One region of the Streptomyces sp. NPDC052701 genome, then DNA from elsewhere that is predicted to be linked to it. Evidence: riboswitches for the same ligand, from Rfam matches in the RefSeq annotation. Region 1 holds a riboswitch; each other region holds the start of a gene.
What was found. A riboswitch is a leader RNA that binds a small molecule or an ion and turns the genes downstream of it on or off. The one in region 1 is predicted to bind cyclic di-AMP.
Positions count from the first base shown of each region.

Region 2: another riboswitch for cyclic di-AMP. It lies ahead of AB0L29_RS16400 (C40 family peptidase); the one in region 1 lies ahead of AB0L29_RS32015 (M23 family metallopeptidase).
Region 3: another riboswitch for cyclic di-AMP. It lies ahead of AB0L29_RS14225 (LysM peptidoglycan-binding domain-containing M23 family metallopeptidase); the one in region 1 lies ahead of AB0L29_RS32015 (M23 family metallopeptidase).
Region 4: another riboswitch for cyclic di-AMP. It lies ahead of AB0L29_RS04940 (transglycosylase family protein); the one in region 1 lies ahead of AB0L29_RS32015 (M23 family metallopeptidase).

Region 1 covers NZ_JBFATO010000044.1:50,189-57,432, reverse strand. Annotated here, with positions in the region: gene AB0L29_RS32020 (PrsW family intramembrane metalloprotease) at 1-1,233, shown strand, start outside; gene AB0L29_RS32015 (M23 family metallopeptidase) at 1,386-2,411, opposite strand; cyclic di-AMP (ydaO/yuaA leader) riboswitch at 2,424-2,581, opposite strand; tRNA gene AB0L29_RS32010 (tRNA-Met) at 2,915-2,988, opposite strand; gene AB0L29_RS32005 (dihydrofolate reductase family protein) at 3,089-4,219, opposite strand; gene AB0L29_RS32000 (MarR family transcriptional regulator) at 4,334-4,849, shown strand; gene ribA (GTP cyclohydrolase II) at 5,012-5,710, shown strand; gene AB0L29_RS31990 (cation:proton antiporter) at 6,419-7,244, shown strand, end outside.
Region 2 covers NZ_JBFATO010000012.1:109,664-116,907, forward strand. Annotated here, with positions in the region: gene AB0L29_RS16380 (8-amino-7-oxononanoate synthase) at 1-646, shown strand, start outside; gene AB0L29_RS16385 (DUF397 domain-containing protein) at 691-915, opposite strand; gene AB0L29_RS16390 (helix-turn-helix transcriptional regulator) at 926-1,786, opposite strand; gene AB0L29_RS16395 (ATP-binding protein) at 2,001-2,459, shown strand; gene AB0L29_RS16400 (C40 family peptidase) at 3,168-3,641, opposite strand; cyclic di-AMP (ydaO/yuaA leader) riboswitch at 3,645-3,851, opposite strand; partial or broken gene AB0L29_RS16405 (urease accessory protein UreD) at 4,343-5,078, shown strand; gene AB0L29_RS16410 (alpha/beta hydrolase) at 5,209-6,810, shown strand; gene AB0L29_RS16415 (lysophospholipid acyltransferase family protein) at 6,974-7,244, opposite strand, start outside.
Region 3 covers NZ_JBFATO010000010.1:45,485-52,728, forward strand. Annotated here, with positions in the region: gene AB0L29_RS14215 (MBL fold metallo-hydrolase) at 1-515, opposite strand, end outside; gene AB0L29_RS14220 (SGNH/GDSL hydrolase family protein) at 1,181-1,966, opposite strand; gene AB0L29_RS14225 (LysM peptidoglycan-binding domain-containing M23 family metallopeptidase) at 2,336-3,304, opposite strand; cyclic di-AMP (ydaO/yuaA leader) riboswitch at 3,309-3,469, opposite strand; gene AB0L29_RS14230 (alpha-galactosidase) at 3,804-5,882, opposite strand; gene AB0L29_RS14235 (tyrosine-protein phosphatase) at 6,062-6,859, shown strand; gene AB0L29_RS14240 (DUF6126 family protein) at 6,906-7,025, opposite strand; gene AB0L29_RS14245 (XRE family transcriptional regulator) at 7,022-7,244, opposite strand, start outside.
Region 4 covers NZ_JBFATO010000002.1:407,832-415,075, reverse strand. Annotated here, with positions in the region: gene AB0L29_RS04960 (Ppx/GppA phosphatase family protein) at 1-938, opposite strand, end outside; gene AB0L29_RS04955 (DUF501 domain-containing protein) at 935-1,468, opposite strand; gene AB0L29_RS04950 (septum formation initiator family protein) at 1,535-2,011, opposite strand; gene eno (phosphopyruvate hydratase) at 2,112-3,392, opposite strand; gene AB0L29_RS04940 (transglycosylase family protein) at 3,639-4,361, opposite strand; cyclic di-AMP (ydaO/yuaA leader) riboswitch at 4,366-4,534, opposite strand; gene AB0L29_RS04935 (transglycosylase family protein) at 4,728-5,762, opposite strand; gene AB0L29_RS04930 (cytochrome P450) at 5,982-7,244, opposite strand, start outside.

The sequences.
Region 1 (7,244 bases):
GCCCTGGTCCGCGAGGAGACCGGCACCGAGGGCTTCCTGGTCGGGCTCGGCCTCTCCGTCCTGCCCGTCCCCCTGCTCATAGCCGCCTTCCGCTGGCTGGACCGGGTCGAGCCCGGTCCCTGGCGGAATCTGCTGTTCTCCTTCGCGTGGGGCGCCTGCGCGGCGGCCCTGATCGCCATCGTCGCCAACAGTTTCGCGACCAGGTGGATAGCGACGGCCACCGCGGACCCCTCCGGCGCCGACGCCCTCGGCGCGACCGTCATAGCCCCCGTCGTCGAGGAGACCGCGAAGGCCACCGCCGTCCTGCTGGTCTTCCTCTTCCGCAGACGCGACTTCACCGGTGTCCTCGACGGGGTGGTGATCGCCGGGGTCACCGCCACCGGCTTCGCCTTCACCGAGAACATCCTGTACCTCGGCACCGCCTTCGGCACCGACCAGCTCACCGGCGACCGGGGCATCGCCTCCGTCACGGCGGCGACCTTCTTCGTGCGCGTCGTCCTGTCGCCGTTCGCGCACCCGCTGTTCACCGTCCTCACGGGCATCGGTTTCGGCGTCGCCGCGCTCGCGACGGAGCGGCAGCGCGTACGGCGCCTGCTGCCGCCGCCGGCCGGGCTGCTGCTGGCGATGGGCATGCACGCGCTGTGGAACGGCTCGTCGACGCTCGGCGAGTACGGCTTCTTCGCGGTGTACGCGGCGTTCATGATGCCGGCGTTCGGGGTGCTGACCTGGCTGGTGATCTGGACGCGGCAGCGCGAGCTGAGGACCGTGCGGGACGAGCTGCCCGCGTACGCGGCGGCCGGGTGGCTGACGCCGGCCGAGCCGTTCGCGCTCGGCTCGATGCGGGCGCGGCGGATCGCCCGGCGGTACGCCCGGCGCCACGCCGGGAGACGGGCGGCGCGGGCGGTGACGGAGTACGAGGCGTACGCCACCTCGCTGGCGTTCCTGCGCCACCGCGGTCGCCGGGGCGGGGCGGGCGCCGACTTCGTCCCCCGGGAGAGGGAGCTGCTGCACGAGCTGTGGAGCCGGCGGGACGCGGCCCGCCCGGCGCTGGACCACGCGGCCCGGATCGTGGCTCCGCCGGTGCCGGTGGCCGTACCTCGCTGGCCGGTGCACGGGGCGTACGGGACGCACGGAGCGTATGGAATGCACGGGCCGTACGGGATGCACGGGGCGTACGGGGCGTACGGTCACCCGGGGATGCCGTACCCCGCGTACAACCCGTACCGCTCCTGAACCAGGCCCGGGCCGACGCCTCCGTCGGCCCGCGGACCTCGTCCCCCGTGAGCCGCGGTTCCGCCACCGCCGGCCGGCAGCCCTGACGTCGGGGGGACGTCGTCAGGACCGCCGGGGTCCGGGTCCGGGGACGGAGGGGCGGGCGGAGGACGTCAGGGGTTGAGGCCCTTGCTGCGCAGCCAGGCCAGCGGATCCACCCCGTTGGCGGAGCCGGCCGGATGGACCTCCATGTGGAGGTGGGCCCCGGTGACGTTGCCCGTGGCGCCGACGCGGCCGATGACGTCGCCGGTGTTGACCTTCTGGCCGACGCTGACGCTGATGGAGGACTGGTGGGCGTACCAGATCTCCGTGCCGTCGTCGAGGGTGAGCACGGTCTTGTAGCCGTAGGACCCGTCCCAGCCGGCCGAGGTGATCGTGCCGCTGTGGACGGCCTTGAGGAGGGTGCCGGTGGGCGCGGCGAAGTCCAGGCCGGTGTGGTAGCCGGAGGACCAGTAGGCACCGGCCTGACCGAACGTGGAGGTGATGGTGTACGAGGAGGTCGGCAGCGCGTACTGCTTGGCCAACTGGGCGAGCCGCTCGGCCTCGGCCTTCTTGCGGGCCTCCTCCTCCGCCTTCGCCTTGGCGGCGGCGGCCTTGGCCTCGGCCTCCTTCTCCGCCTTGGCGGCGGCTTCCGCGGCGGCCTTCTCGGCGGCGGCCACGGCCTCGGCGGCGGCCTTGCTCTCGAGCTGGTCCTGCTGCTGCTCGGCCTGGGCCATGATGCGGGCGCGCAGCGCCTCGCCGGCGTCGGCGGCGCCCTGCGCGGTGTCCGCGGAGGTCACGCCGACGCTGCTGAGCGGGGTGGCGGGCTCCTCGGGGGTTTCCTCGTCGGAGATGAGGGAACCCACGTTGGGAAGGTCCGGCATGGAGATGGACACCGGCGGCTTGCCGGTCTGGGCGCTGGCCATGCCGCCCGCGCCGACGGCCGCTATGACGCCGACACCGAGGACGGTGGAGCTGCGGGCGAGCCCGCCGCGCTGCTTGGCGACGCGATGCCGACCGCGTACGGGGCGGATGGACTCCTCGGTGGGGTTCCACTCCTCGAACGGGCCCTCGTCGGTGCGGTGACCGCCGTAGCCGAAGGTGTCGGTGCGCTCGCTCGGCACGAACGGGGCCGCGGGGGCAGGCCGGTTGGACGCCACGTAGGCGTACTCCTTTCCTTCCGTCTCCGCCTACCGGGTTAGCTGACGGGTTCGGAGCAGGAAGGTCTCCTACGCGCGTATACCGGCCGTGCTGCCACGGCGGTATCCGCTCGATTCACCCCAAAGTGGTGGTTCCCCGGTTCCCTTGCGGGATTCGGCGCGTGCGCACGGAGCCGCCTCGTGTGACGGCTGGGACGACCGCGCTGCGTTATCGAACGTTAATGTACGCAGGGCACGGATTCCAAGCCGTTCCGCTTGATCGTTAGCGATTTTCGCGAGGACTTACCCGCCACCACCGGGGCGAATCGGGCGAGTTGACCCCGCCTCAAACCACCCATACATTCTGACGGTACGTCAGTCCTCATGCGGAGTGAGGCGATTCGGTCACGTGGCGTGACAAAGGTCAGGGGTTCACGCCGGACCCTGCCCCGATTCCGCGCATGGAAAACATTCCGGAAACACTCAGGGCCGGAACTCGATGAGTTCCGGCCCTGGGCCTTCAGTAGCGGGGACAGGATTTGAACCTGCGACCTCTGGGTTATGAGCCCAGCGAGCTACCGAGCTGCTCCACCCCGCGTCGGTATGACACCAGTGTACGCCATGCGCGGGACGGCGAGCGCACACATGACCGCCCGCCGCCCCTCACCAGCCGTTCCCGGCGCCGAATGTGGCGCCCGTCACCCCAGCAGGTGACGGTTCGGGGCCTTGGCCCGCTCCTCCAACTCCGGCAGTACGACGACCTCGGCGCCCCCCGCCGCGAGCACCCCGCTCCCGTCGGCCCCGGTCACGAACGTGTCGGGCTCGCGCCAGGCCGTGACGACCCGGCGCACGCCCGCGTCCAGGATCAGCCGGGCGCACGGCGCGGGCCGGGACGCCCGCCGGGCGCACGGCTCCAGGCTGCTGTAGAGCGTCGCGGTGGCCAGGCGCGGATCGGTCGGGTCGGCCTTCGCCAGTGCCGCCTCCTCGGCGTGCGCCACCGGATCCCCGCCCTCCCGCGAGTGGCCCCGGGCCAGCTCGGTGCCGTCGGCCGCCACCACCACCGCGCCCACGCTGAACGCGGTCCCGGAGGGCGGGCACCGGTCCGCCAGCTCGCAGGCGAGGGCGAGCCAGCGGTGGTCCGCGGCGGACGGCAGGGGGCCGGTGCCGGGGGCGGTGGGCTCGTAGCGCATGAGGACGACGTCCCCGACCGGCCGCGTCTCGACGAGGCGCAGACGGCCGCCCTGGTAGCCGCCCGGGCCGAAGAGCCGGGGCGCGTCGGGGTCACCCACGAAGAGCGGGGCGAGGACGAGCTGGAGCTCGTCGGCCAGGCCCTGGGTGAGGAGCTGGGTGTGGACCTGCCCGCCGCCCTCGACCATGAGCCGCCGTACGCCGCGCACGTCGTGCAGGTGTGTCAGGAGGCGTCGCCAGTCGAGCTCGGCGCCGAGCGGGACGACGTCGGCCGCGACGCCGAGGGCATGGGCCCGTTCGGCGCCCGCGTCCGTGGTGTAGAGGACCTTCTCGCCGCCCGTGTGCCAGAACCGGGCCGTCGGGTCGAGGTCGCCGGAGCCGCTCACGGTGACCTTCAGCGGGTACTCGGGGCGGCCCTCGGCGATCCGGGCGGCGCGCCGCTCGGGCGAGTTGACCAGCAGCCGGGGGTTGTCGGCGCGGATGGTCCCGGCGCCGACCAGGATCGCGTCGACCGAGGCCCGCACCTCGTCGACCCGGTCGAAGTCGGCCGGCCCGGAGAGCAGCAGGCGCTCGGGGCCGGTGTCGTCCAGGTAGCCGTCGAGGGAGACGGCGGCGGACAGCAGGACGTACGGGTGGGGCATCGACGCGCTCCCTCGGGGTCGGTCCCGGCGGCGGGCTGGGTGCGCGGTCCCGGCTGCGGTGGTCCCGGCCGCGACACGCTTGGTTCAAGTTTGAAACAAACCTACACTGGCGGCATGACGATCCGCTGGCTCACCCCCGAGGAGCAGCGCGCCTGGCGCGCGTACCTCGCCGCCTCGCTGCTCCTGGAGGACGCCGTCGACCGGCAGCTCCAGCAGGACGCCGGCATGCCGCACCTGTACTACTCCGTCCTGGCCACCTTGTCGGAGGCCCCGGGGCAGCGGCTGCGGATGACCGACCTGGCCGAGCGGCTGAAGATCACGCGCAGCCGGCTGACGTACGCGGTCGCGCGGCTGGAGAGGGACGGCGCGGTGCGGCGCGAGGCGTGCGCCTCCGACGGGCGCGGCAGCATCGCCACGTTGACCGACGCGGGCCGGGCGGTGCTGGAGCGGGCCGCTCCCGGGCACGTGGCGACCGTGCGGGCCGCCCTGTTCGACCACCTGACGACGGAGCAGGTCGGACAGCTGGAGGAGATCTGCACCGGGATCGCGCGGGCGCTCCAGGAAGGCGGCGGCCGGTCGGCGGCCGACGAAGTGCCGTGGCGCCGCAGGTCCTCGACGTCCTGCTCGTGACGTCGGTCACTTCCCCGCCGCCCCGGAGCGGCTTCGGCGTTGCTTCAACTTTCAAGCGGAGAGTAGAGTCCCGGCTGTGGATCTGATTCAAAACTGAAGCAGATTCCGGTGCGGCCGGGCCGACGGCCGCGCCGCCGAACGGAACGGACCCCGGAGGCCCGCATGCCCGACTTCCCCGCCGCCACCCCGCGCGCCCGCGTCCGGGTCCCGCTGCGCTTCCACGACGGCTACCGCGTCGACGCCGACCTGGTCACCTTCCACGGTCTCGTCGACGGCCGGGAGCACCTGGCCGTCGTTCTCGGCGAGCCGGGTCCCGTCCCGCTGGTGCGGCTGCACTCCGAGTGCCTGACCGGCGACGTCCTCGGATCGGCCCGCTGCGACTGCGGCCCGCAGCTGCGCGAGGCCGTCGAGCGCATCGCCGACCGCGGCGGGGTCCTGCTCTACCTCCGCCAGGAGGGCCGCGGCATCGGCCTCTACAACAAGCTCGACGCGTACGCGCTCCAGGACCAGGGCCTGGACACGTACGAGGCGAACGCGGCCCTGGGACTCCCGGAGGACGCCCGCGACTACACGGCGGCGGCCCAGATGCTCCACGCCCTGGGCGTCGGCGAGGTGGACCTCCTCTCCAACAACCCCGACAAGGCGGACCAGTTGCGCGCCCTGGACATCGCGGTCCGCGACCACGTCCCGACGGGCGTCTTCACCACCACCCACAATGTCCGCTACCTGCGCGCGAAGGTCCTCCGGACCCGGCACACCCTGCCGCTCGCGGAGCTCACGGACCTCACGGAACTGACGGACCTCACGGGCCTGACGGAACGGACGGACCTCACGGAGCTGACGGAGCGGACGGCGGGCTGAGGCTGGGCCTCCCGCCGCCCCTCTGCGGCCCTCCCGCCGAGGGGCGAGGAGGCGGTGCGGACCCGGCCGGGGCGGTGCCGGGCCCGGCCGGCCGCGCGAGCCGTGGTCCGTCCGGCCCCGCGAGCCGTGGTCCGTCCGGCCCCGCGGCCTGCGGTCCTCACAACCCCGCGGCCTCGGCGATCCCCCGTGGCCCCCCGGGCCGCCGGTGCCGCGGCGCCCACCCGCCCCGGCACCGGCGGGTGACCCGAACGCCTTCCTCATATGATCATCACTTTTTCCATGCGCTAGAATTTTTATACAGGACACTTATGCTCTGTTGAGCACATATGCGCTCACATGCCGAGCGATGGGATGGATCCTGTTCCGGGCCGACGTGAGGGGGCGTGCATGAGTCGAGTCATCCGCGTGCGCGTCGACAACGCGGCCCGCGACGGCGTTCCCGATACCGGCTGCGCCGGCCCCGGCGGCCGCCCCCGGCAGCGCTGACGCGCACGCGCTCCCGCCGAGCGGCACGGCTCGGCACCACGCGCCCGCTTCTCCACCGCCCTCCGGAACACGCGCCGCACGCGACCGGCCCGAGGCGGACATCCGCACCCCGCACACCCGTAACGGCACCCACGGCCCGCCGACGCCGCGTCCCCACGGCCGGCAGGTACCCGCGAAGGCACAGACGCCGCCACCGCACCCGACAACGGAGGTCAGACGCCCGTGCACGACACCACCGCCATGCTCATCGAACTCGGGGCGCTCATCCTCGGCCTCGGGCTCCTGGGCCGCCTCGCCGGACGGGTCGGCTTCTCGCCCATCCCCCTGTACCTGCTCGCCGGGCTCGCCTTCGGCCAGGGCGGCATCCTGCCGCTGCGGGCCAGCGAGGAGTTCGTCGCCACGGGCGCCGAGATCGGCGTCATCCTCCTGCTGCTCCTGCTGGGCCTGGAGTACAGCGCCTCCGAACTCGTCACCACGCTCAGGACCCAGTACCCCTCCGGGGCGGTCGACTTCGTCCTCAACGCCGCGCCCGGCGCGCTGGCCGCGCTGCTGCTGGGCTGGGGCCCGGTGGCCGCCGTCGCGCTGGCCGGCGTCACCTGGATCTCCTCGTCCGGGGTGATCGCCAAGGTCCTCGGCGACCTGCGCCGGCTCGGCAACCGCGAAACCCCGGTCGTCCTCGGCGTACTGGTCCTGGAGGACCTGGCCATGGCCGTCTACCTGCCGATCCTCACCGCCCTGCTGGCCGGGGTGAGCCTGGCGGGCGGCGCCGTGACCCTGCTGATCTCGCTCGGCACCGTCGGCGCCGTCCTGTACGTCGCCCTGCGCCACGGCCGCCTGGTCAGCCGCGCGGTCTCCTCCGACAACGCCGAGATGCTGCTGCTGGTGGTGCTGGGCCTGACCCTGCTGGTCGCGGGGCTCGCGCAGCAACTGCAGGTCTCGGCGGCCGTGGGCGCGTTCCTGGTCGGCATCGCGCTGTCGGGCGAGGTCGCCGAGGGCGCCAGCAACCTCCTCACGCCGCTGCGGGACCTGTTCGCCGCGGTCTTCTTCG
Region 2 (7,244 bases), on a different contig from region 1:
CGTGTCCGACACGGTCTTCTCCGTCGACGGCGACGCGGCCCCGCTCGCCGGGCTCGCCGAGGCGTGCCGGGAGCACGGCGCGGGGCTGGTCCTCGACGACGCCCACGGGCTGGGCGTGCTCGGCGCCGGCGGCCGCGGCGCCCCGCACGCGGCGGGGCTCGCGGGCGCCGGCGACGTCGTCGTGACGGTCACGCTGTCCAAGTCGCTCGGCAGCCAGGGCGGAGCCGTCCTCGGCCCCGCCCGGGTCGTCGACCACCTGGTCAACGCGGCCCGCACCTTCATCTTCGACACCGGTCTGGCCCCCGCGGCGGCGGGCGGTGCCCTGGCGGCCCTGCGGCTGCTGCGCCGGGAGCCGCAGCGGGCGGCGCGGGCCCGCGCGGTGGCGGGCGACCTGCACGCCCGCCTGACGGCCGCGGGCCTGGAGGCGGTGCGCCCGGACGCCGCGGTCGTCTCCGTGCGCGCGCCCTCCCCGGAGGCGGCCGTGCGCTGGGCGGCCGAGTGCCGTGCGGCCGGACTGGCGGTGGGCTGCTTCCGTCCTCCTTCCGTGCCCGACGGCATCTCACGGCTGAGGCTGACCGCCCGTGCGGACCTGTCCGGGGAGCAGATCGCGCACGCGGTGCGGGTGATCGGCGAAACGCGGCCATGAGCCGGCGCCCGCGGCCGTGCGCCGCGCGCCGGCAGGCCGGTGGATCACCGGAGCGCGGCCGTGAACCCCGCCCAGCTCTCGGGGGAGAAGAGCAGCGCGGGACCGGCCGGGTCCTTGGAGTCGCGCACGGCGAGCAGTCCGGCCCAGGGGCCGCAGGCCGGCCGGGCGGTCTCGACGCAGTTGTTGGCGCCGGTGCTGTAGCTGCTGCGCAGCCATCGCGCGCCGTGCAGTTCGAGGCTTGAGGGGACGTTCCGAGGCAGTGCACGCATAGGTGCCTCCTTACGCGCCGGCGGCTGTCCCGGCGATGAAATCCAACGAGTCCTCGGGCGAAAGGGCGTGGATCAGAAGAGCGTCGAAGGCCTCCGTGTAGGCCTGGAGGTCTTCTTTCCGTTCGAGGTAGAGGCTACTCGTCAAGTGGTCGAGAACAACCACGTCCAGATCAGAAGCGTTCGAAAATGAGAAGATTACGAAAGGCCCGGTGACTCCGATGTGTGCCCCGGCCGCGAACGGCAGCACCTGGAGCCGCACTTGGGGCAGCCGCGCCGCCTCGACCAGCCGGTCCAGCTGCCGGGTCATGACCCCGGGGCCCCCGACCTCCCGGCGCAGCACCGCCTCGTCCAGGACGGCGTTCAGCTCCAGCGGGGGATCGGCCCGCAGCACGTCCTGCCGGGCCAGCCGCACCTCCACCAGCGTGTCGAGCCGCTCCTCCGACAGGCCCTCCACCGCGGCCTTCGTCACCGCCCGCGCGTACTCGGGGGTCTGCAGCAGCCCCGGGACGACGGTGGTCTCCAGCGTGCGCATCGCGCTGGCCTGGGACTCCAGGCTGATGAAGTCCCGGTAGGTCGGCGGCAGCACCCCGCGGTACGCGTGCCACCAGTGATGCCGGCCGCCGGTCTCGTCCGAGCCCGCCAACACCAGCAGCAGTTCACGCAGTTGGGTGTCGGCCACGCCGTAGGCGTCGAGGAGTAACCGCACGTCGGCCGGTTTGACCCCGCTCGTGCCGGTCTCGATCCGGCTCACTTTCGACTGGTGCCAGCCCACCAGCCGGGCCGCCTCACCGCTGGTGAGGCCCGCCGAGGTGCGCAGCGCGCGCAGTTCGGCGCCCAGTTTCCGGCGGCGCACCGCGGGACCGTGCTGCATGGGCTTCTCCCCACTCCTTCCGTGCCGCCCGAATACGGTCTCGCGTCGCAGAGTTCACCGCATCGAGCGACAGATATATGCATATCTTGGTGGATCGCCGTCCTTCGCCGGTGTGGTGATGGCAGTCTGGCGGGCGAAGCACCAGTCCGGGACCGTACTCGAACCATCCGCTCCGTGTCGGACTACGGTCCCGTGGGAAAGGGACGACGTCGCCATGGCAGACCACCTGGAAGCATCCCTCACTCTGCCGAGCGATCCCGCCTCGGTCTCCGCGGCCCGCGCCTACGTGGTGGGCACGCTGGCGCAGTGGGGCATGCCGCGGGACACGGAAGTGTCCGACACCGTCCGGCTCATCGTCTCCGAACTCGCCACCAACGCCGTCCAGCACACCCTCGGCCAGTCGCCGACCTTCACGGTGGACGTCGAACTGAGCCGTGACGAGCGGCTGCGCATCGGTGTCACCGACAGCCACCCGCGCTTCCCCAGGCGGCTGCCCGCCGCCGTCCAGCAGGACAACGGCCGCGGCATGGTGATCATCCGGTGGCTGGCCGCGGAGTGCGGCGGCAGTCTGCGCGTCCGCCCCACCCGCGAGGGCGGCAAGACGGTCTCCATCGAACTGCCGTGGGCCGTTCCGGCCCGGCCGGTGCCCGCGGCGGGGCGGCGGGAGGCGTAGGCCTCGGTCCCGCCGTGACCGCCGGGCCGGGCCGGGGCGGCGGGGTGATGCCCAGGGCGGGGCAATGCCCGCGGCGGGGCGTGCCCCGAGGGGTACCGGCGCCGGTCCGGGACCGCCCCCGCGGCAGCCGCTGCCGGCGCCAGCCGTGGCCGTGCCCGCCCCGGTGGGCTTCCCGGCCGTGGCGCTGCGGGCGGGCCGCCCCGGCAGGGCGCCGCGCGGCCCGCGCGGCCCGCGTCGGCGGTGGCGCACCGACGCCTCACGGCGCGGCTTCCCTCCCGGAACCACCGGTCCGGGCACCACCGTCGGCGGCAGCCCGACGGCGGCAGCCCGACGGCGGCGCGGGCCGGCTCCGTGCCCGGCCCGGTGCCGCGCGCCTCGCGGGCCGGCTCCACGCGGCGCGTAGGACGGCCCGCGAGGCGCGCGGCCGCGTACGTGGTGCGCCGGACCGCGCCGAAGGGCTCGAAGCCCGAGGTGAGGGCGGGCTGTAGCAGGAAGGCGAAGAGGATCTGTACGTCCGTCCGGGTGCCGCGCGGATCCCGCAGGAACTCCACGAAGCCGCGGCCGGCGGGTCCCAGCGGTGTCCCGTTGCGCGCGGTGCGGGGACACCGCTGGGACGCGCCGGTCACGGGGGCACAGGCAACCGCCTGAGCCCGTGTCACGCCCCGGCGGGGCGGCGGCCGCCCGGCGCGCCGCCGCCCCGCCAGGGGATCACTTCACCCGGCCGTACCAGACGCTCTTGGTCCAGATCTTCTGCAGCCGCACGACGTCACCGGTCTTCGGGGCGTGCCATATCTTGTCCTTACCCGCGTAGATGCCGACGTGGTACACGTTGCTCCCCGAGTGGAAGAACACCAAGTCGCCCGCCTTGCGGCTCCTGGCGGAGATGTGGCGGGTCTTGTTGTACTGCTGGGCCGCCGTCCGGGGCAGCTTCTTGCCGGCCTTCTTGAACGAGTACAGCGTGAGCCCCGAGCAGTCGAACCTGCGCGGCCCCGTGGCACCCCACTTGTAGGGCGAACCCTTCTTGCTGGCCGCGACTTGCAGTGCCTTGGTCGCAGGCGAGGCGGCTTCTGCCTCCGAGACGAAGCCGGGCGCCACGATCGAGCCGCCCACGGCGGCGATGGTCAGGGCCGAGGCCGTACCGGCCCGGGCCATGAGCGACGGGACACGATTGAGCGCAGTCATGCGCAACCCTTCGTCAGCCGCCTGTGAAGGATGACCTGTCGGATTCGGGCTGGCGAAGTAGCCCGGCCGCGAGCGAACTCGCGGCTTCACCCCAAGGGCCGCTCGGAACTGGCGCTCCGGCGACCCGTCGTGCTTGGGTCCTCCACTCCTGCCGATCCACTCCTGTCGACCGGTCATCCGGGCGGCGGCAGGACTCGGCGTCCGCCCGGACCGCCCCGCCGCGGTGGCGGGGGCTTGTCGTCAGACACGGATCTTCACCCATGGATGTCCGAAAAACCCAACGCAACCGGGAATTTGTGTTGTTACTCACCACTCATCCGTTCGGGTGGACACCTCGGCGTTCGAGACATCGTCCAGGGGACCGAGGAGCCCCGGACCAGCGGCGGAATACCTCATTCCGGCGTGGGACCGCGCGTCTCGCGCAACCGCGAGGGGTCAAAAACAGTAGGTGTGGCTAGTCCGGAAGGGGGTAAGCCGTTTGGTCCGTTTCGTCGCCGCCCCGAACTCCTCGCCGACGCGGCAGGTGACCGCAGGGATGGGGGAGCGTCAGATTCCGGTGTCCGGGGGCAGGGTGACCCGGGCGGTGCGCCGCTCGCCGCCCTGGCCCGCGCAGCGCGCGGCGCGCGGGTCAGGGCGGCGGCGCGCATGTCGTCCCGCCCCGCTGGTGCATCGGGGTGAGCGCGTCGCGCGGGGCGGTCGCCGTGCCGGCCGGCGCCTGCGCGGCCCGCGGCCCGCGGCAGGCGTCGCCGGGCGACGCGGATCGATGCGGCCCAGCAGGCCGACGACGTCCAGGCGACGGCCGGTCACCCGGCCCGGCGCGGGCCGTGCTGGTCGGCGCCGCGAGCGGACCGCTCCGCGGTGGCGGCCGACGTGGCGGAGGGGGCCCGGCCGCGCGTCGGGCCGTCCGCCGCCGCCATCGCCCTGCCGGGGCAGGGCGGGGCGCGGGCCCGTCACGGCGTTCGGCTCACCGTCGCCGGCGCGGCCGAACCGCACCGGCTTCCCGAGCAGCCGGTCTCCCGCCGGCGGCAGCGACCTGTCCGTCACGACGCGCGTGGCCCTGACGGGCCACGGCCCGTCTCGTGCCGCGCGAGGAGCCGGTACTGGGACGGACCGGGCAGCGGCCCGGCCGGCCGGGCACCCGGCTGACCGCCGGGCGCACCGTCCTCGACCAGAACCGGCCCGCGGGCCCGGCGCCCCGGGCGGCTGGGACGGGCCCGCCGTGCTCGCGGGACACCGGGCCGTCGGCCAACTCGTCCTTGCCCGGACGGAGTTCACCGGGGAACCGGCGCCGGCACGGGTGCTGGGGAGGGCACCGCCGTGGTGCCGCCGGCCGGTCCGGCGGCGCCGGTGACCGCGGTGGCGCCGGTGACCGCGGTGGCGCCGGACGGCCCGCGGCTGCGCCGCCTGCCGTGCGAGGCGCTCACGGTGCTCGGCTGAGCTTCCGGCGAGCGAACGAGCCGATCCGTTTATCGGATTGGCAAAGAAGGGCGTCCCCCTCTGTTCCCGGGAGCCCCGCAGCAGAAAGGATCCCCCGGTACTCATCGAACAGTCCAGGGGGAGGCCCCACTTGAGGGATTCAGGACCCAAGAGACGTGCGACGGCGCTCGGTTCGGCCGGCGTGCTCGTCACGACCGCGCTCGTGGCCGGCGCGATGTCCGCGCCCACGGCGAGCGCGAGCGCGGACACCCGCCACGGCCGGGACCGCGAGGCACGGGGCGTGGCGATCGCCGCCGCCCGGGCCGCGCAGACCGGCATCGACTGGCGGGACTGCCCCGCCGACTGGGGGCTGGAGAAGCCGATCCAGTGCGGCTGGGTCACCGTGCCGCTCGACTACGCCAAGCCCTACGGCAAGCAGATCAAGCTCGCCGTCGACCGCGTCGGCAACACCGGCACCGAGGCGGAGCGCCAGGGCGCGCTCGTCTACAACCCCGGCGGCCCGGGCGGCTCCGGCCTGCGCTTCCCGCGCCGGGTCACCACCAAGAACCCGCTCTGGACGAACGTGGCCAAGGCGTACGACTTCGTGGGCTTCGACCCGCGCGGCGTCGGCAAGTCCACGCCCATCTCCTGCGTGGACCCGCAGGAGTTCGTCAAGGCGCCCAAGATGGACCCGGTGCCCGACTCCGAGGCCGACAAGCGCGCCCAGCGCAAGCTGGCCCGCGAGTACGCCGAGGGCTGCCAGGAGCGCAGCGGCGCGATGCTGCCGCACATGACCACGCCGAACACCGCGCGCGACCTCGACGTCATCCGCGCCGCGCTCGGCGAGCGGAAGCTCAACTTCCTCGGCGTCTCCTACGGCACCTACCTCGGCGCCGTCTACGGCACCCTCTTCCCGGGCCACGTGCGCCGCATGGTCGTCGACAGCGTCGTCAACCCGTCCCGCGACAAGATCTGGTACCAGGCCAACCTCGACCAGGACGTCGCCTTCGAGACGCGCTGGAAGGACTGGCAGGACTGGGTCGCCGCGAACGACGCGACCTTCCACCTCGGCACCACCCGCGACGCCGTCCAGGCCCAGTGGCTCCGGCTGCGCGCCACCGCCAAGAAGAACCCCCTCGGCGGGGTCGTCGGCCCGGCCGAGCTGACCTCCTTCTTCCAGAGCGCCCCGTACTACGACTCCTCCTGGGTGCCGGTCGCGACGGTCTTCAGCAAGTACGTCGCCGGCGACACCCAGGCGCTCGTCGACGCGGCCGCCCCCGACCTGTCCGACACGGCGGGCAACGCCGCCGCGGAGAACGGCAACGCCGTCTACACCGCCGTCGAGTGCACCGACGCCAAGTGGCCCACCAGCTGGCAGAAGTGGGACCGCGACAACACCCGGCTGCACCGGGACCACCCGTTCATGACGTGGGCCAACGCCTGGATGAACCTGCCGTGCGCCACCTGGCCGGCCAAGCAGCACACGCCGCTGGACGTCAGGACCGGCAAGGGGCTTCCGCCCGTGCTGATCGTCCAGGCGGAGCGTGACGCGGCCACCCCGTACGAGGGCGCCGTCGAGCTGCACAAGCGGTTCAAGGGCTCCCGCCTGATCACCGAGAAGGACGCGGGCTCCCACGGCGTCACCAGCCTGGCCAACCCGTGCGTCAACACCCGGGTGGACGCCTACCTGCTCGGCGGCGAGCTGGACGGCACGGACGTGACGTGCGCCCCGCACGCCACGCCGAAGCCGTAGCGGCACCTCCGTACGACGGTGAGGGGCGGCCGGTCACTCCGGCCGCCCCTCACCCGTGTCCGGGGACCCGGGCCGTCCTCGCGGCCGAGCCGCACCGCCCCTGCCCCGCCGGGCGGGGTCCTCACCCCGGCCACCGCCGCGCGGCGGTGGCCGGCACCGGGCGTCAGCTCAGCGGCATCCGGGGGAAGCGCCGCTCCCGCTCCGCCTTCTTGGCGGCTTCCTCCGCCTTGACGTCGGCCGCGTACCGGTCGACGTACTCCTGCTCGGACAGGGACATGATCGCGTACATGATCTCGTCGGTGACGGCGCGCAGGACGGCCTTCTCGTTCTCCATGCCGGCGTAGCGGGAGAAGTCCAGGGGCTCGCCGAAGCGGATCACCACGGGATGGATGCGGGGGACGACCTTGCCCGGGGGCTGGGCCTCGAAGGTGCCG
Region 3 (7,244 bases), on a different contig from region 1:
GCCAGCGCCTTGATGGTGGGCATGTCCAGGTGGTCGTAGTGGTCGTGCGAGATGACGACGACGTCGACCGGCCCGAGGGCGGCCAGCGGCAGCGGCACCGGGTGCAGCCGCTTGGGCCCGGCGAAGGGGAACGGTGAGCAGCGCTCGCCCCACACCGGGTCGAACAGCACGCGCCGTCCGGCTATCTCCGCGAGCACGCTGGAGTGCCCCAGCCACGTCAGCCGCAGTCCGCTCGCCGGGGGCCCGGCCAGGTCGGCGAGCGTGGTGGCGTGGACCGGCACCGCGCCCCGCGGGGTGCGGCGGGGCCGGGCCTCCCGGTCGAAGTAGACCTTCGCGAAGTCCCGCGTCGAGCCCGAGGGGCGGGTCCGGGCGGTGCCTCCGGGGTTCTGGAAGACCCCGTCCTTGAAATGGGGCGAGCTGCGGATACGCGCCATGCGCGCACCGCCGGGGTCCACGCCGAAGGCCGCGGGCCGCAACGCGCGGAGCCCGGCACTCGTAGGACGGAAACCGGCCACGCTACCTCCAGGTGGAATCGGTCAGGCATCCCATTATGGTCGGCCCCTCCGGCGTCCCCGGGCCCCCGGGCCACGGCGGGCGCCCCGGGGACCTCGGCGATCCGCCCGGCCCGGTGAAAGACCCGGTGGGCCGGGGGCCGGCGGCTGTGGAGCGAGGGCCGGGCGGCGGCGCTGCGCGAACCGGCGCTGCGGGAGGTCGCGCGGGACCTGGGCAGGCAGTGGAGGGCTGTGATCACCGGGGATCGCGGGGAGGGTGGCCGCGGGCGGGTCCCGCTGCCCGGACCCCGCGGACGCGTCCTCGCCGTGTAAGCGAAACCTCGGGTCAGGTCCTCCGCTGCCCGGGCCCGCGGGCGCGGCCCTGCGTCTGACGGCCCCGCTGGACGGGCTCGCCGTGCGGCCGAGGTCGTACGCGGGTGCGGGGCCGCGGGCTCGGGCCCGGGCGCGGTGCCGCGGACCCGGGCACGGTGCTGCGGACACGGGCACGAGCGCGGGCGCAGGCGCGAGCGCGAGCGCGGGCGGACGAGGCGCTCGCTCGCGGACCGGGTCCGGAGCGGGAGGAGGAGTCGACGGCACCGCGGCGGCGACCTGCGCCTGCGGGAGGGCCCCGGCGCCCGGCCGCGGGCCGCGCCGGGCGTCCTGCGGCGCGGCCCGCGGCCGAGGGCGTCTCAGGCCACCGCGGCGATCCGCATCTTGATGTCGTCCGGCGACAGCGCCCCCTTGGCCGTCACGTGGTCCCCCGAGGACTCCCCGCGCAGCCGGCGTCCGATCCACGGCACCAGGTACTCCCGCGCCCACTGGACGTCGTCCCGGCGGATCTCGAAGGCGCCGCGCACCGGCAGCGGCGGCCAGGGCTGCTCCGGGTCGGCCGGGACCTCCAGGCCGAGCACCTGCCCGGCGCGCAGCGCCACGCGCGTGTGCCCCTCGGGCGACAGGTGCAGCCGGTCGGTGTCCCAGGCCCGGCGGTCCTGGATGCTCCTGAGGGACCACAGGTCGAGCACCGGGCAGCCGTACCGGTCGGCGATGGCCCGCACGTGCCCGTTGTACGTGGCGATCTTGCCGCGCAGGTGCTTGAGCACGGGCACGCCACGGGTGTCGAATCCGGTGGTCACCATGACGGTGCCGGCCGTCGCGGCGAGCGCGGCCACCGCCCGTTCGAAGCGCTCGGCCACCTCGTCCGGGTCGGTGCCCGGGCGGAGGATGTCGTTGCCCCCCGCGCAGAACGAGACCAGGTCCGGGGCGAGTTCGACGGCTCTGGGAACCTGCTCCTGAACGATCTGGTCGAGCAGCCTGCCGCGCACGGCGAGGTTCGTGTACCGGAAGTCGCCTTCGGGCCTGCGGTCCGCGAGCAGCACCGCGAACCGGTCGGCCCAGCCGACGAACGCCCCGTCGGGGCCGGGGTCGCCGACGCCCTCGGTGAAGCTGTCCCCCACCGCCACGTACGACCCGATCACTGATCTGCTGTCACTCTTCGAATCGTCTGCCACAGCAGCACATGATTCACCGTGGAATGTGACCTACGCGACCGTAGGCAGGGATTGACGCGCGGTGAGATAAGCCACGCCCAAAGTCTTCCCCAAGCCGGGAATACGGCGGCCCGGCGGCGCCGGTGCGGCGACCGCGCCCGGACGTCACGGACACGGGGGCGGCTCCGCACGGTCCGGCGGGCGAAGTGCCCCCGCGCGTAAGGCTCGGGGCCGTGGCGCGGGAGCCGGCTCCGTGGCCGGGCCGCCGTTTCCCGCCGGCGCCCCGGTGCGCCGAAGGCCGGGCCCCGGGATCGGGGTCCGGCCTTCGGCGGCGTGCCGGGCGGGTGGCCGCGGGGGTCAGCCGAGGGAGACGCCGTGCGAGCGGAGGTAGGCGACCGGGTCCACGTCCGAGCCGTAGTCGGGCGTGGTGCGGATCTCGAAGTGCAGGTGCGGTCCGGTCGAGTTGCCGGTCGAGCCGGAGAGGCCGACCTGCTGTCCGGCGGTGACGGTCTGGCCGGCCGAGACGGACAGCGAGGACAGGTGGGCGTACTGCGCGTAGTAGCCGTCGTCGAGCTTGATGACGACCTGGTTGCCGTACGCGCCGGCCCAGCCCGCGGAGACGACCGTGCCCGCGGCGACGGCCTTCAGGGGGGTGCCGGTCGGGACGGAGAAGTCGACGCCGGTGTGGTAGCCGCTGGACCACATGCTGCCGGCCACCTTGTAGCCGGTGCCGACGCCGCCGGACACCGGCGCGGTGTAGCCGCCGGCCGCGTCGGCGGTCCCGGCGCTCCGGCTCACGGCCGCGGCCTGCGCGGCGGCGGACGGCGCGGCGGACGGCTTCTGCGCCTTCTGGGACGACGGCTTCGCGGACGGCTTCTGCGCCGGCTTCCCGGACGAAGGCTTCGCCGCGGCCGAGGAGTTGGCGGAGGAGGACGGCTCGGCCGTACCCGCCGCCGCCTTCTCGCCGATCGACAGCTTCAGGCCGGGGTGGATCAGCGACGGGTCGTCGCCGACGGCCTCGCGGTTGTCCGCGTAGAGCTTCTTCCAGCCGCCGTCGACGTCCTGCTCGTCGGCGATCTTTGCCAGGTAGTCACCGGCCTTCACGATGTACGTGCGCACGTCCGCGTCGTTCTTCCCGGCGGTCTTCTCCCCGGTCACCGGAACGGACTGGACGGCCTTCTCCGGCGCCGACTGCGGGGTGGCGGCGTGGGCGTCGACGGCCCCCAGCAGCGGGAGGGCGAGTACGGCGCCACCGGTTCCGGCGACGGCGATGGACCGGGTGAAGCTCTGGGTCTTCGAACGGCGGTGCTTACCCTTTGCGGGCATGACGAATTCCTCTCCGGCGCCTGCGAGGTGAGCTGTCGGGTGCGAGCTGGAGATGCCCGGCCGCGCCGAGGCGCGGCTTAACCCCAAGCCGTTCCGGGAACCGGAACAGGCGTCGTACCTGTGGGTCCCCCGCTCCTGCCGTACACGGGTCAGTGGGTGCGGGCTCCGGGCGGCGGCAGGATTAGGCGTCCGTCCGGATCGGTGGCGAACGTAAGCGAACAGGACGCGCAGGGACAAGTTTGCGATTGCCCGCGCCTGCGTTTCCGGTGATTTCCGCGGACATTCCACGGTGACCCTGCGTGGATTCCGGATCATTCACCGTCCGCAAATCCCCAAGAAAAACACCTTGATTACGTGAGCATGACGGCAACGCATCGTCACGAATATGAGCCTGCTCACGCACTCGGCCCCATCTCCCCTATTTCCGGGGCACGTTATATCGAAGTTCTCTATTCGGACAGATCGGCCACTTGCCGCGAACCGCTGCGGGAACGCCCGGTCACCGGCGCCGCAGCCGCACCACGGCGGCGTCGAGGTCCCCGCGCAGCCCGGTCCGCAGACCGTGGTGCACCAGGACCGCACCCCGGTGGATTTCTCCCGTTTCGCGGCATTCGTACGACGCCGTCGGGTCGAGGCCGCGCAGCCTGAGCGCCGCGGCGGGCTCCCCGTGGCGCTGCGCCTGGAGCCAGGCGAGGACGACGGTCTCGTCGCCGAGGACGTACTGCACAGCGCTCAGCCCACCCGTCGGGGGGCGCAGCCGGTACAGGTCGCCGCGCTGCACCACGGGCCGGATCTCCTTGTAGAGCTCCACCCACTCGCGCGCCTCGGCGAGCTCTTCCTCGGTCCACCGGGTCAGGTCGCCGCCGAGGCCGAGCACCCCGGCCATGGCGCTGACGAACCGGAACCGCAGGGAGCTGGACCGGTGGTTGAGCATCGCGTTCGGGCTGTCGGTGACCCAGGCCGCCATGACCCGCGCCGGGTGGATCTGGCTGAAGCCGTGCTGGATGGCGAGCCGGTCGAGCGGGTCGGTGTTGTCCGAGGTCCACACCTGGTCCGTACGGCTCAGCACGCCGAGGTCGATCCGGCCGCCGCCGCCCGAGCAGGATTCGAAGGCGACGCCCGGGTGGGCCGCCCGCAACCGGTCCAGCAGGGCGTACAGGGCGCGGACGTGGTCCACCCACAGCCGCTGCGGATAGGGGTCGCCGGGCCAGCCGGCGTCGGTGAAGCAGCGGTTGAAGTCCCACTTGACGTAGTCGACCGGGACGCCGGACAGCAGCCCGTCGAGCCGCTCCCACAGGTACTCCCGGACGTCCTCGCGGGCCAGGTTGAGCACCAGCTGGTTGCGGAACTCCGTGCGCACCCGTCCCGGCTGGAACTGCACCCAGTCCGGGTGCGCCCGGTACAGGTCGCTGTCCGGGTTGACCATCTCCGGCTCGACCCAGATGCCGAACTGCATGCCGAGGGCGTGCACGTGGTCGGCGAGGGGCCTCAGACCGCCGGGGAAGCGGTCCGGGTCGGGCCACCAGTCGCCGAGCCCGGCCCGGTCGCCGGTGCGCGCCCCGAACCAGCCGTCGTCGACCACGAACAGCTCCACGCCCGTCGCGGCGGCCCGCTCGGCGAGCTCGCGCTGCTGCCGCTCGCAGATGTCGAAACCGGTCGCCTCCCAGGAGTTGAACAGCACGGGCCGGTCCCGGTCCGCGTCCGGGACGACGTACGCCCGCTGGTAGGCGTGCCAGGCCCGGCTGGCGCCGCCGAAGCCGCCGTCGCTCCACAGCCCCGCGAAGACCGGGGTGGTGTACGACTCCCCCTCCCCCAGCATCAGCAGGCCGGAGTCGTCGTGTCCGGCGCCGCCGGTGATCTGCACGCGGGCGTCCGGGAGTTGGGCCACGGCGATGCGCCAGGAGCCGGACCAGCCCAGGGCGCAGCCGTAGACCTCGCCGTGTTCCTCGGCCGCGTCCGTGTCGAGCGCGACCCAGGGCAGGTGCTGGTGCCCGGTGTGGCCGCGGCGGCTGCCGACGGCCTTCTCGCCGTAGGTGAGGTCCGAGCGCACCAGCCGGGACTCGGCGCCCCAGCGGCCGTGCAGCTGGGACAGCCGCCAGCCGTCGCGGTCGGGCAGGGTCCAGGTGGCGGAGTCGGCGCGCAGCACCTCGACGGCCGGGCCCTCGTTCGCCAGGGTCACCCAGCGCTCGACGACGTCCGTGGAGGGGCGCATCCGGTAGTGCAGCGTGACGGTCAGCCCGCCGTCGCGGAAGCGGAGCCGCAGCGCGCCGTCCCCGGCCGTCTCGTGCCCCTCGTACGCCCACTGCGTGCCGCGCCGCTCGGCGGTGCGCACCGACAGGGCGGGCCGGACGAACCGCGGGCCGCCCTCGACGGGGTACTCCTCGCGCCCGTCGAGCGGGGACTCGAAGGGCCACTCGTCCGGCAGCGGGCGGACGGCGAGGGCCTGCGCGTCGGCGAGCGCGATCCTCGGGCCCCAGTGCAGGTGCACCAGCTCGTCGCGGCCGGTGAGGTGGACGGCGTAGCTGCTGGCCGGCCCCGACAGGAGCCAGGTACGACCGTCCCGCGAGATCTCCGGCATCAGGCCCCCACAGATGCGAACAGGTGCGAACAGGTGCGATCGGACACCAACATCATCAGGGGTCCGGAGGCCGACGGGCAACGCCTGCGGACGACCCGGTCGGCCCGGCGGCCATGCCGTATCGTCGAGTGGTGCCCGTCGACGAGCCGCGCCGGCGGGGCGAGTGGGAGGGAGCCCCCGTGACGCAGCAGGTCCCGTCGACCGAACCCGAGCTGGCCGGAGTGCGCAACTTCCGCGACGTGGGCGGACTGCCGACCGTGGACGGCCGGCGGGTGCGGCACGGGGTGCTGTTCCGCAGCGGGCACCTGGCGCACGCCACCGAGCAGGACGCCGCCTTCCTCTCCTCGCTGGGCCTGCACACGATCTTCGACTTCCGCAACGCCGCCGACCAGAAGCTGGAGGGGCCGGACGTCGCGCTGCCGGGCGTGCGCAATGTGAACCTGCCGCTGTCCGACCCCGCCGACGGCGCGGAGTTCTGGAGGATGGTGCGCGACGGCGACATCGACCAGCTGCGCGAGATCCTCGCGGACGGCAAGGGCGCCAGCCGGATGATCGCCTCCTACCGCACGATCATCCGGGAGCGCACCGCCGAGCACTCCCAGGTGCTGCACGCGCTCGCCGGGGGCAGCGTCCCCGCCCTGATGCACTGCGCGGCGGGCAAGGACCGCGCGGGCTTGTCCGTCGCGGTGACGCTGCTGGCCCTGGGCGTCGAGCGCGAGGCCGTCCTCGACGACTACCTGAAGTCCAACGCCAAGCACCGCCGCTACAAGGTGCGCCGCAGCAGCAGCTCGGCCTCGGCCTACTCCCCCGAGGTCATGGAGCTGCTGAGCCCCCTGTTCGACGCGCGCGCCGAGTACCTGACGGCGGCCTTCGAGACCATCGAGGAGACCTGGGGCGGCGTCGACGCCTACCTGGAGAAGGGGCTGGGGATCACGCCGCGGACCCGGGACCGGCTGCGCGAGCGCCTGCTGGACTGAGGGCGGCGGCCCGCAGGAGCCGCCGCCCGGGCCGGGCGGACAGGAGCTACTTCGCGCCCACCTCGAACAGCAGGTAGACGAAGGCCGCGAAGACGTGCCCCACCGCGATGTAGACGATCAGCCGCACCCACAGGGCGCGAGGGAACTTCTCCTCCATGTCGCTCATGGCGCGTCTCCAGGGGTGCGGCCCAGGCACAGGGCGGCCGTGGGGCTCTGCAGCAGGGTGTGGACGAACAGGAGCTCGACCCCGTCGGGGTCCTGAGCGGCGATGCGGTGCGGGGTCAGCGAGTCGAAGTGCGCGCTGTCGCCCGGGGCGAGCCGGTGCGTGGCGTCCCCGAGCCGCAGCCGCAGCCGCCCCTTGAGCACGTGGAGCCACTCCTCGCCG
Region 4 (7,244 bases), on a different contig from region 1:
GCCGCGTAGTGAGCTATCCCGTCGAGGATGTCGTGCTCGCTCACCACGACCTCCTCCGCGCCGATCCGCTCCATGATCGCCAGCAGGATCAGGGCGCCCGCGCCGATGACGTCCACGCGGCCCGGGTGCATCGACCCGATGGCCGCGCGCTCGGCGTGGGTGGAGCGCAGCAGGCGGGTGGTGATCTCGCGGACCCGCTCGCGCGGGACGCGGGAGTGGTGGATGGCCGCCGAGTCGTACTCGGGCAGGTCCTGCGCGATCGCCGAGACGGTGGTCACCGAGCCGGCGAGGCCCACCAGCGTGCGGGCCTCGCGCAGCGGGACCGTCCGCTCGGCGAGGTCGAGGGCCGCCTCGATGTCGGCGCGCATCGCCGCGATCTGCTCCTCGGTGGGCGGGTCGCTCACCACTCCGTCCCGGACCAGGTGCCGCTCGGTCATGCGGACGCAGCCGATGTCGACGGAGCGCGCCGCGCGCACGTGGTCGTCCCCGACGACGAACTCGGTCGAGCCGCCGCCGATGTCCACGACCAGGAACGGACGGTGCAGGTCCTGCCGTCCCGTCAGCTCCCTGGTGGCGCCCGTGAAGGAGAACTCGGCCTCCTGGTCGCCGGTGACGACCTCGGGTTCGACGCCCAGGATGCCGAGCACCCCGCGCACGAACTCGTCGCGGTTCTCGGCGTCCCGGGAGGCGGAGGTGGCCACGAAGCGCACGCGTTCCGCGCCGTACTCCTTGACAGCCTCGGCGTACTCGCGGCAGGCCGCGAAGGTCCGCTCCAGGGCCTCGGGGGCCAGGCGGCCGGTGCGGTCGACGCCCTGGCCGAGGCGGACGATGGTCATCCGGCGGTCCAGCTCGACCAGTTCGCCGGTGCCGGGGTGCACGTCGGCGACGAGGAGCCGGATGGAATTCGTACCGCAGTCGACGGCGGCCACGCGGGTCATTCGGCGTCCTCCCCGGTCGCGGTGGTCACGCACGGTCCCTTGCGCCACCACTCCGGCAGCATCGCGAGCGCCTCGTCGCCCAGCGGGTTCACGCCGGGTCCGGCCGCCAGCGAGTGGGCGACCAGGACGTGCAGGCACTTGACCCGGTCCGGCATGCCGCCCGCACTCGGGAAGCCCGTCAGCTCCTCGATCTCGTCGCGCCGGCGGATGTAGTCCTCGTGCGCGGCGCGGTAGGCGGCGGCCAGCTCCGGGTCGGACGCCAAGCGCTCGGTCATCTCCTTCATCACGCCGTCGGCCTCCAGCGTGCCGATCGCGGAGGAGGCCCTCGGGCACGTCAGGTAGTACAGCGTCGGGAACGGCGTGCCGTCGGGCAGCCGCGGCGCCGTCTCCACGACGTCCGGCTGCCCGCACGGGCAGCGGTGCGCGATCGCGCGCAGCCCGCGCGGGGGCCGCCCGAGCTGCTGCTTGAAGGCCTCGACGTCCGCGTCGGTGGGCTCGGTGCGCGGGGTGGTCGGCGGGGGCGTTTCCATGCCTGTCTTTCTCTACGGGCCGCGGGAGCTCCGCGGACGCGGGCTCCCGGATGGAGCTGTGCGGATTCACCGGTCGGAGGCGTCGGACCTGTCGACCGCGTCCCAGACGTTCGCGTACCAGGGACGGTCGGCCGTCCCCGCGTCGGCGCGCGACTTCCTGGCCGCGCCCGGGTCGATCACGATGTAGCCGGTCTCCCCGGGCATGACGTAGTGCAGCCGCTGCCGGATCTGCTGCTCGGCGTACGCGTCGTCCTGCCAGCGTGCCTTGAGGTCGCGCAGTTGCTCGACCCGCCGGCGGGCCTGCTCCTGCCGGCGCTCCAGGTCGGCGATCTCGGCGCGCTGGGAGACGTACTGCCGCATCGGGTAGGCGAGGGCCACGATCAGCGAGCACAGGACGAGGGCCAGCAGCGCGGCCCGGCCGGTGAGCCGGGAGCGGCGGGCCTGGCGCCGGGTCTGCGAGCGGTAGACCCGGGCCGCGGTCTGCTCCCCGATCAGCCGGATCCTGGTCGCGGTGGAGAACCGGTCCCGGTCCTTCACGGCCATGTCCCCGCCTCCCGTTCACACGCGCGTACGTCCCCGCACACGGTACGGGACCGAGTACGGGGACGTACGTGCGACTGGCTGGGCCGTGACCCCGGTGGGGTCAGCCCTTGAAGCGCGGGAAGGCGCTGCGGCCGGCGTACACCGCGGCGTCGTCGAGGATCTCCTCGATGCGCAGCAGCTGGTTGTACTTGGCGACGCGCTCGGAGCGGGCCGGGGCGCCGGTCTTGATCTGGCCGCAGTTGGTGGCGACGGCCAGGTCGGCGATGGTGACGTCCTCGGTCTCGCCGGAGCGGTGGGACATCATGCACTTGTAGCCGTTGCGCTGGGCGAGCTCGACGGCGTCCAGGGTCTCGGTCAGGGAGCCGATCTGGTTGACCTTGACCAGCAGGGCGTTGGCGGCGCCCTCCTCGATGCCGCGGGCGAGGCGCTCGGGGTTGGTGACGAACAGGTCGTCGCCGACGAGCTGGACCTTGTCGCCGAGCTGGGCGGTGATGGTCTTCCAGCCCTCCCAGTCGTCCTCGAACAGCGGGTCCTCGATGGAGACCAGCGGGTACGCCTCGACCAGCTCGGCGTAGTACTCGGTCATCTCCGCGGCCGAGCGCTCCTTGCCCTCGAAGACGTACACGCCGTCCTTGTAGAACTCGGAGGCGGCCACGTCCAGCGCCAGGGCGATCTGCTCGCCGGGGGTGTAGCCGGCCTCCTTGATCGCCTCGAGGATGAGGTCGAGGGCCTCGCGGTTGGAGCCGAGGTTCGGGGCGAAGCCGCCCTCGTCGCCGAGGCCGGTGGCCAGGCCCTTGCTCTTCAGGACCTTCTTGAGGGTGTGGTAGACCTCGGCGCCCCAGCGCAGGGCCTCGGAGAAGGACTCCGCGCCGATCGGGGCGATCATGAACTCCTGGATGTCCACGTTGGAGTCGGCGTGCGAGCCGCCGTTCAGGATGTTCATCATCGGCACCGGCAGCAGGTGCGCGTTCGGGCCGCCCAGGTAGCGGAAGAGGGGCAGGTCGCTGGCCTCGGAGGCGGCGTGGGCGACGGCGAGGGAGACGCCGAGGATGGCGTTGGCGCCGAGGGAGCCCTTGTTGTCGGTGGCGTCCAGGTCGAACATGGCCTGGTCGATCAGGCGCTGCTCGGTGGCGTCGTAGCCGACCAGCTCCGGGCCGATCTGCTCGATGACGGCGAGGACGGCCTTCTCCACGCCCTTGCCCAGGTAGCGGTTGGAGTCGCCGTCGCGGAGTTCGATGGCCTCGAAGGCGCCGGTGGAGGCGCCGGACGGGACGGCGGCACGACCCGTGCTGCCGTCGTCGAGGCCGACCTCGACCTCGACCGTGGGGTTGCCTCGGGAGTCCAGGATTTCCCGGGCTACGACGACGTCGATGGACGGCACGAGCATCTCCTTCTTGGATGTGACGCGGGTGAGCAGGACCGCGATGGCTCTGCGAGACGAGCCTAACCGGCTCCGGGTAATCGGCCAGCCGGTCACCCATCTGTCGGACAGAACAGAGGGTAAATTGTTTCCGCTCGGAACAAAAGGGTGTGCCCGTTCCCGCGCACGACTCCGCCCCGGCGCGCACGGGGAACGCGCACCGGGGCGGGGAGTCCGCGGGGACGGGGGCGGGCCCGGGGCCGCGCCTTACTTCAGGTGCAGCTGCTGGCCCGGGTAGATGAGGTTGGCGTCCTCGACGATGTCCTTGTTCAGCTCGAACAGCTTCGCCCAGCCGCCCTCGACGTCGCGCTCCGCGGCGATCGAGCTGAGGGTGTCGCCCTTGACGACCTTGTACTCGCCGTCGCCCTTCTTGACCTTCTTGCCGGTCGGGGTGGTGACGGTCTTCTGGCTCTGCCGGGTCGGCTGGCTCTGCTGAGTCTGCTGGCTCTGGGCCGGGCGCTCGGCGGAGCGGGAGGCCGCCTGCGGCTCGCTCTGACGGGTCTCGGTGGAACCGGCGCCCTGCGAGGAGCCGGCCGCCGCGGAGCCGCCGTCGTACGAGGCGCCGGACAGGTTCTTGCCGCAGACCGGCCAGGCGCCCTTGCCCTGGCCCGCGAGGACCTTCTCGGCGATCTCGATCTGCTGCGCCTTGCTGGCCTTGTCGGCGGTGGCCGCGTACTGCGTGCCGCCGTAAGCGGCCCAGGTGGAGGCGGAGAACTGCAGACCGCCGTAGTAGCCGTTGCCGGTGTTGATGGACCAGTTGCCGCCGGACTCGCACTGGGCGACGGCCTCCCACTCGGAGGCGGTGGCGGCGGAGGCGGTGCCGGCCGCCATCAGCGGGGCGGCGACGGCGGCGCCGGCGACACCCGCCATGGCGATGGCACGGGTGGCCTTGGACGAACGACGGTGCTTGCCCTTGCCGGAAAACAGCATGGATGGATCCCCTCACCGACGCCTGCGAGGTGAGCTGTCGGGTTCGGGCCGGTTGAGTTGCCCGGCCGCGCCCCTTGCGGGACACGGCTTCACCCCTAGCCGGATCCAGCCCCAAGTGCTGGGCCCGGCACTTACCTTGGGTCCCCCGCTCCTGCCTGCGGCGCTTGACGCGACGACTGTTCCCGGACGGCCGCTGGCAGGATTCGGCGTTGCGGCAGCCGGGGCTCGCGGTGGCGAACGGTCACGACCGTAGACACGCGATCCGCGGAATTTCAAAGACGATCAGGGCTTCTGAGATCTATCTCTCACCGCACTTATATGGGACATTCAGCGCGAACCGTGACGTGAACTCCCGCTGTCACTACGCTACTTTTTGCCCGGTTCGACTCCGACCTCAAGGTCCTGACCGGGGACGATCCGGTTCGGGTCCGCGCCGACCACCTTCTCGTTCTCCTCGTACAGCGCCTGCCATCCGCCGCTGAGGTCAAGGGAGTCGGCGATGGACCACAGGCTGTCCCCCTCGCGCACGGTGTACGAGCCGCCCAGCGCGCCGCGCGAGGCACCCTCCCCGCGCGAGGCGTGCCGGCCCGCCGACGCGGCCGCGCGGCCCTCCTCCGCGGTCTCCTGGGCGCTGGGGCCGCGGTGCCGGCCGGAGCCGGTCGTCCCGGTGTCGGCCGGCGCGGAAGAGCCGTCGGTCCGGCCGGAGTCGGCCGGGTCGCCGCCCTCCGGGCCGGCCGTCGGCGAGCCGTCGGGGCGCGGCGAACCGCTGTCGCCGGAGTCCGAGTCGGCGTCAGAACCGGACGGTTTGCCGGACTTTGACTTCTCGTCCGCGCTCTTCGACGGTCCGTCGGACGGGGACGAGGGGGACGGCGAGGGGTCCTCCGCCGAACCGGGGGAACCGGACGCACGGGAGGAGCCGGTGGAGCCGGCCCCCCCGAGCAGTCCGGACGATCCGGATGAACCGGACGAACCGGAGGTTCCCGACGCGTCGTCCGCCACCCCGGTGTCGATGTCGACGGAGGTCGAGTCCTTGTCCAGCCCGGCGGTCAGCCCGCAGGTCCCCCAGGCGCCGACCCCCTGGTCGGCGAGGATTCTCTCGGCGACGGCTATCTGCTGGGAGCGGCTGGCCTGGTCCGCGCTCGCGGCGTAGTCGAGACCGCCGTAGGCCTCCCAGTCCTCCTGGGTCACCTGCAGACCGCCGTAGTAGCCGTTGCCGCTGTTCTGGCTCCAGGCGCCGCCGGTCTCGCACTCGGCGACCCGGTCCCAGGTCGTGCCGTCGGCCGCACTGGCGCCGGAGGCCCCGAGGAGCGGGATCGCGATGGCGGAGCCGGTCACTCCGGCCGCGACGAGGAGAGCCGGAGCCTGGCGAGGGCGGCGGTGACGACCGTTCCCGGAGAGCATGGGGAGACCTTTCCCAAGACAGCAGTGACCGGCGTGGCGGGTCGAGCAGGCACGCCACGCTGATGGGTGAACGTATAGGCATACGATCACTTGTCACAAGTTCATGCCGTGCAGATCACATGGAGATCACAGAGATGAACGTGTGACACGTTTGCGCTGGTACGGCGGGTATGGGAGGGGCCGCCCTCCGGCCGGACGGCGGGAGTCCGGCGACAGGGCCTAGCGCGGCGGGGTGAACTCCACCGGCAGGGTGCGCAGTCCGCGCATGATGAGCCCGCCGCGCCAGCGCAACTCGGCCGGGTCCACGGCCAGGCGCAGGTCCGGCAGCCGGGTGAGGAGCGTGGCGAGCGCGGTCTGGCCCTCCAGGCGGGCGAGCGGGGCGCCCAGGCAGTAGTGGATGCCGTGGCCGTAGCCGAGGTGCTGGTTGTCGCGGCGTCCGAGGTCGAGCACGTCGGGGTCGGCGAACCGCTCCGGGTCCCGGTCCGCGGCGGCGAGGACGACGAGGACGGGGTCGCCGGCGGCGATGTCCTGCCCGCCGATGGTCACCGGCTGGGTGGCGAACCGCCAGGTGGCCAGCTCCACGGGGCCGTCGTAGCGCAGGAGTTCCTCGACTCCGGTCTCCAGCAGGTCGCGCTCCCCGGCGGCGAGGGAGCGCTGCAGGCGGGCGCGCTGGCCGGGATGGGTGAGCAGGGCGTAGGTGCCGTTGCCGATCAGGTTCACCGTCGTCTCGAAACCGGCGAACAGGAGGATGAAGGCCATCGCGGCGGCCTCGTTCTCGGTGAGGTGCTCGCCGTGGTCGGAGGCGCGGATGAGACCGGAGATGAGGTCCTCGCCGGGGGCGGGTTCGGCGGGCAGGGCCTCCCGCTTGCGGTGGATGAGGTCGGCGAGGTAGCCGCGCATCTTCTTCACCGACCGCGCGACCCCGCCCCGCGGCCCCCCGCCGTGCCGGATCATCATGCCCGCCCAGTCCCGGAAGTCGTCCTGGTCCTCGCGCGGGACGCCGAGCAGGTCGCAGATGGCGTAGATGGGGAGCGGGAAGGCGAACTCGTGGATGAGGTCGGCGGAGCCCTCGGCGGCGAACCGGTCGATGAGACCGTCGGTGAGCTGCTGCACCCGGGGCGCGAACTCGGCGACCCGGCGGGGCGTGAAGGCCTTGGAGACGAGCCGGCGCAGCCGGGTGTGGTCGGGCGGGTCGATGTTGAGCAGATGCGTCATCAGCTCGGCCTTGCGCTCGCCGGGGATACCGGTCTTGCCCTTGGCGTGCGCGGGCTCGTCGTGATGCGCCGGGTTCTTGGACAGACGGCTGTCGGCGAGGGCCTGCCGGGCGTCGGCGTACCGGGTGACCAGCCAGGCCTCCACCCCGCTGGGCAGCTTCGTCCGGTGCACCGGGGCGTGCTCGCGGAGCCAGGCGTAGGCGGGGTAGGGGTCGGTGGCGAACTCCCAGGTGAACAGGTCCGGGCGGGCGGGGACGGTGCTGCGGGG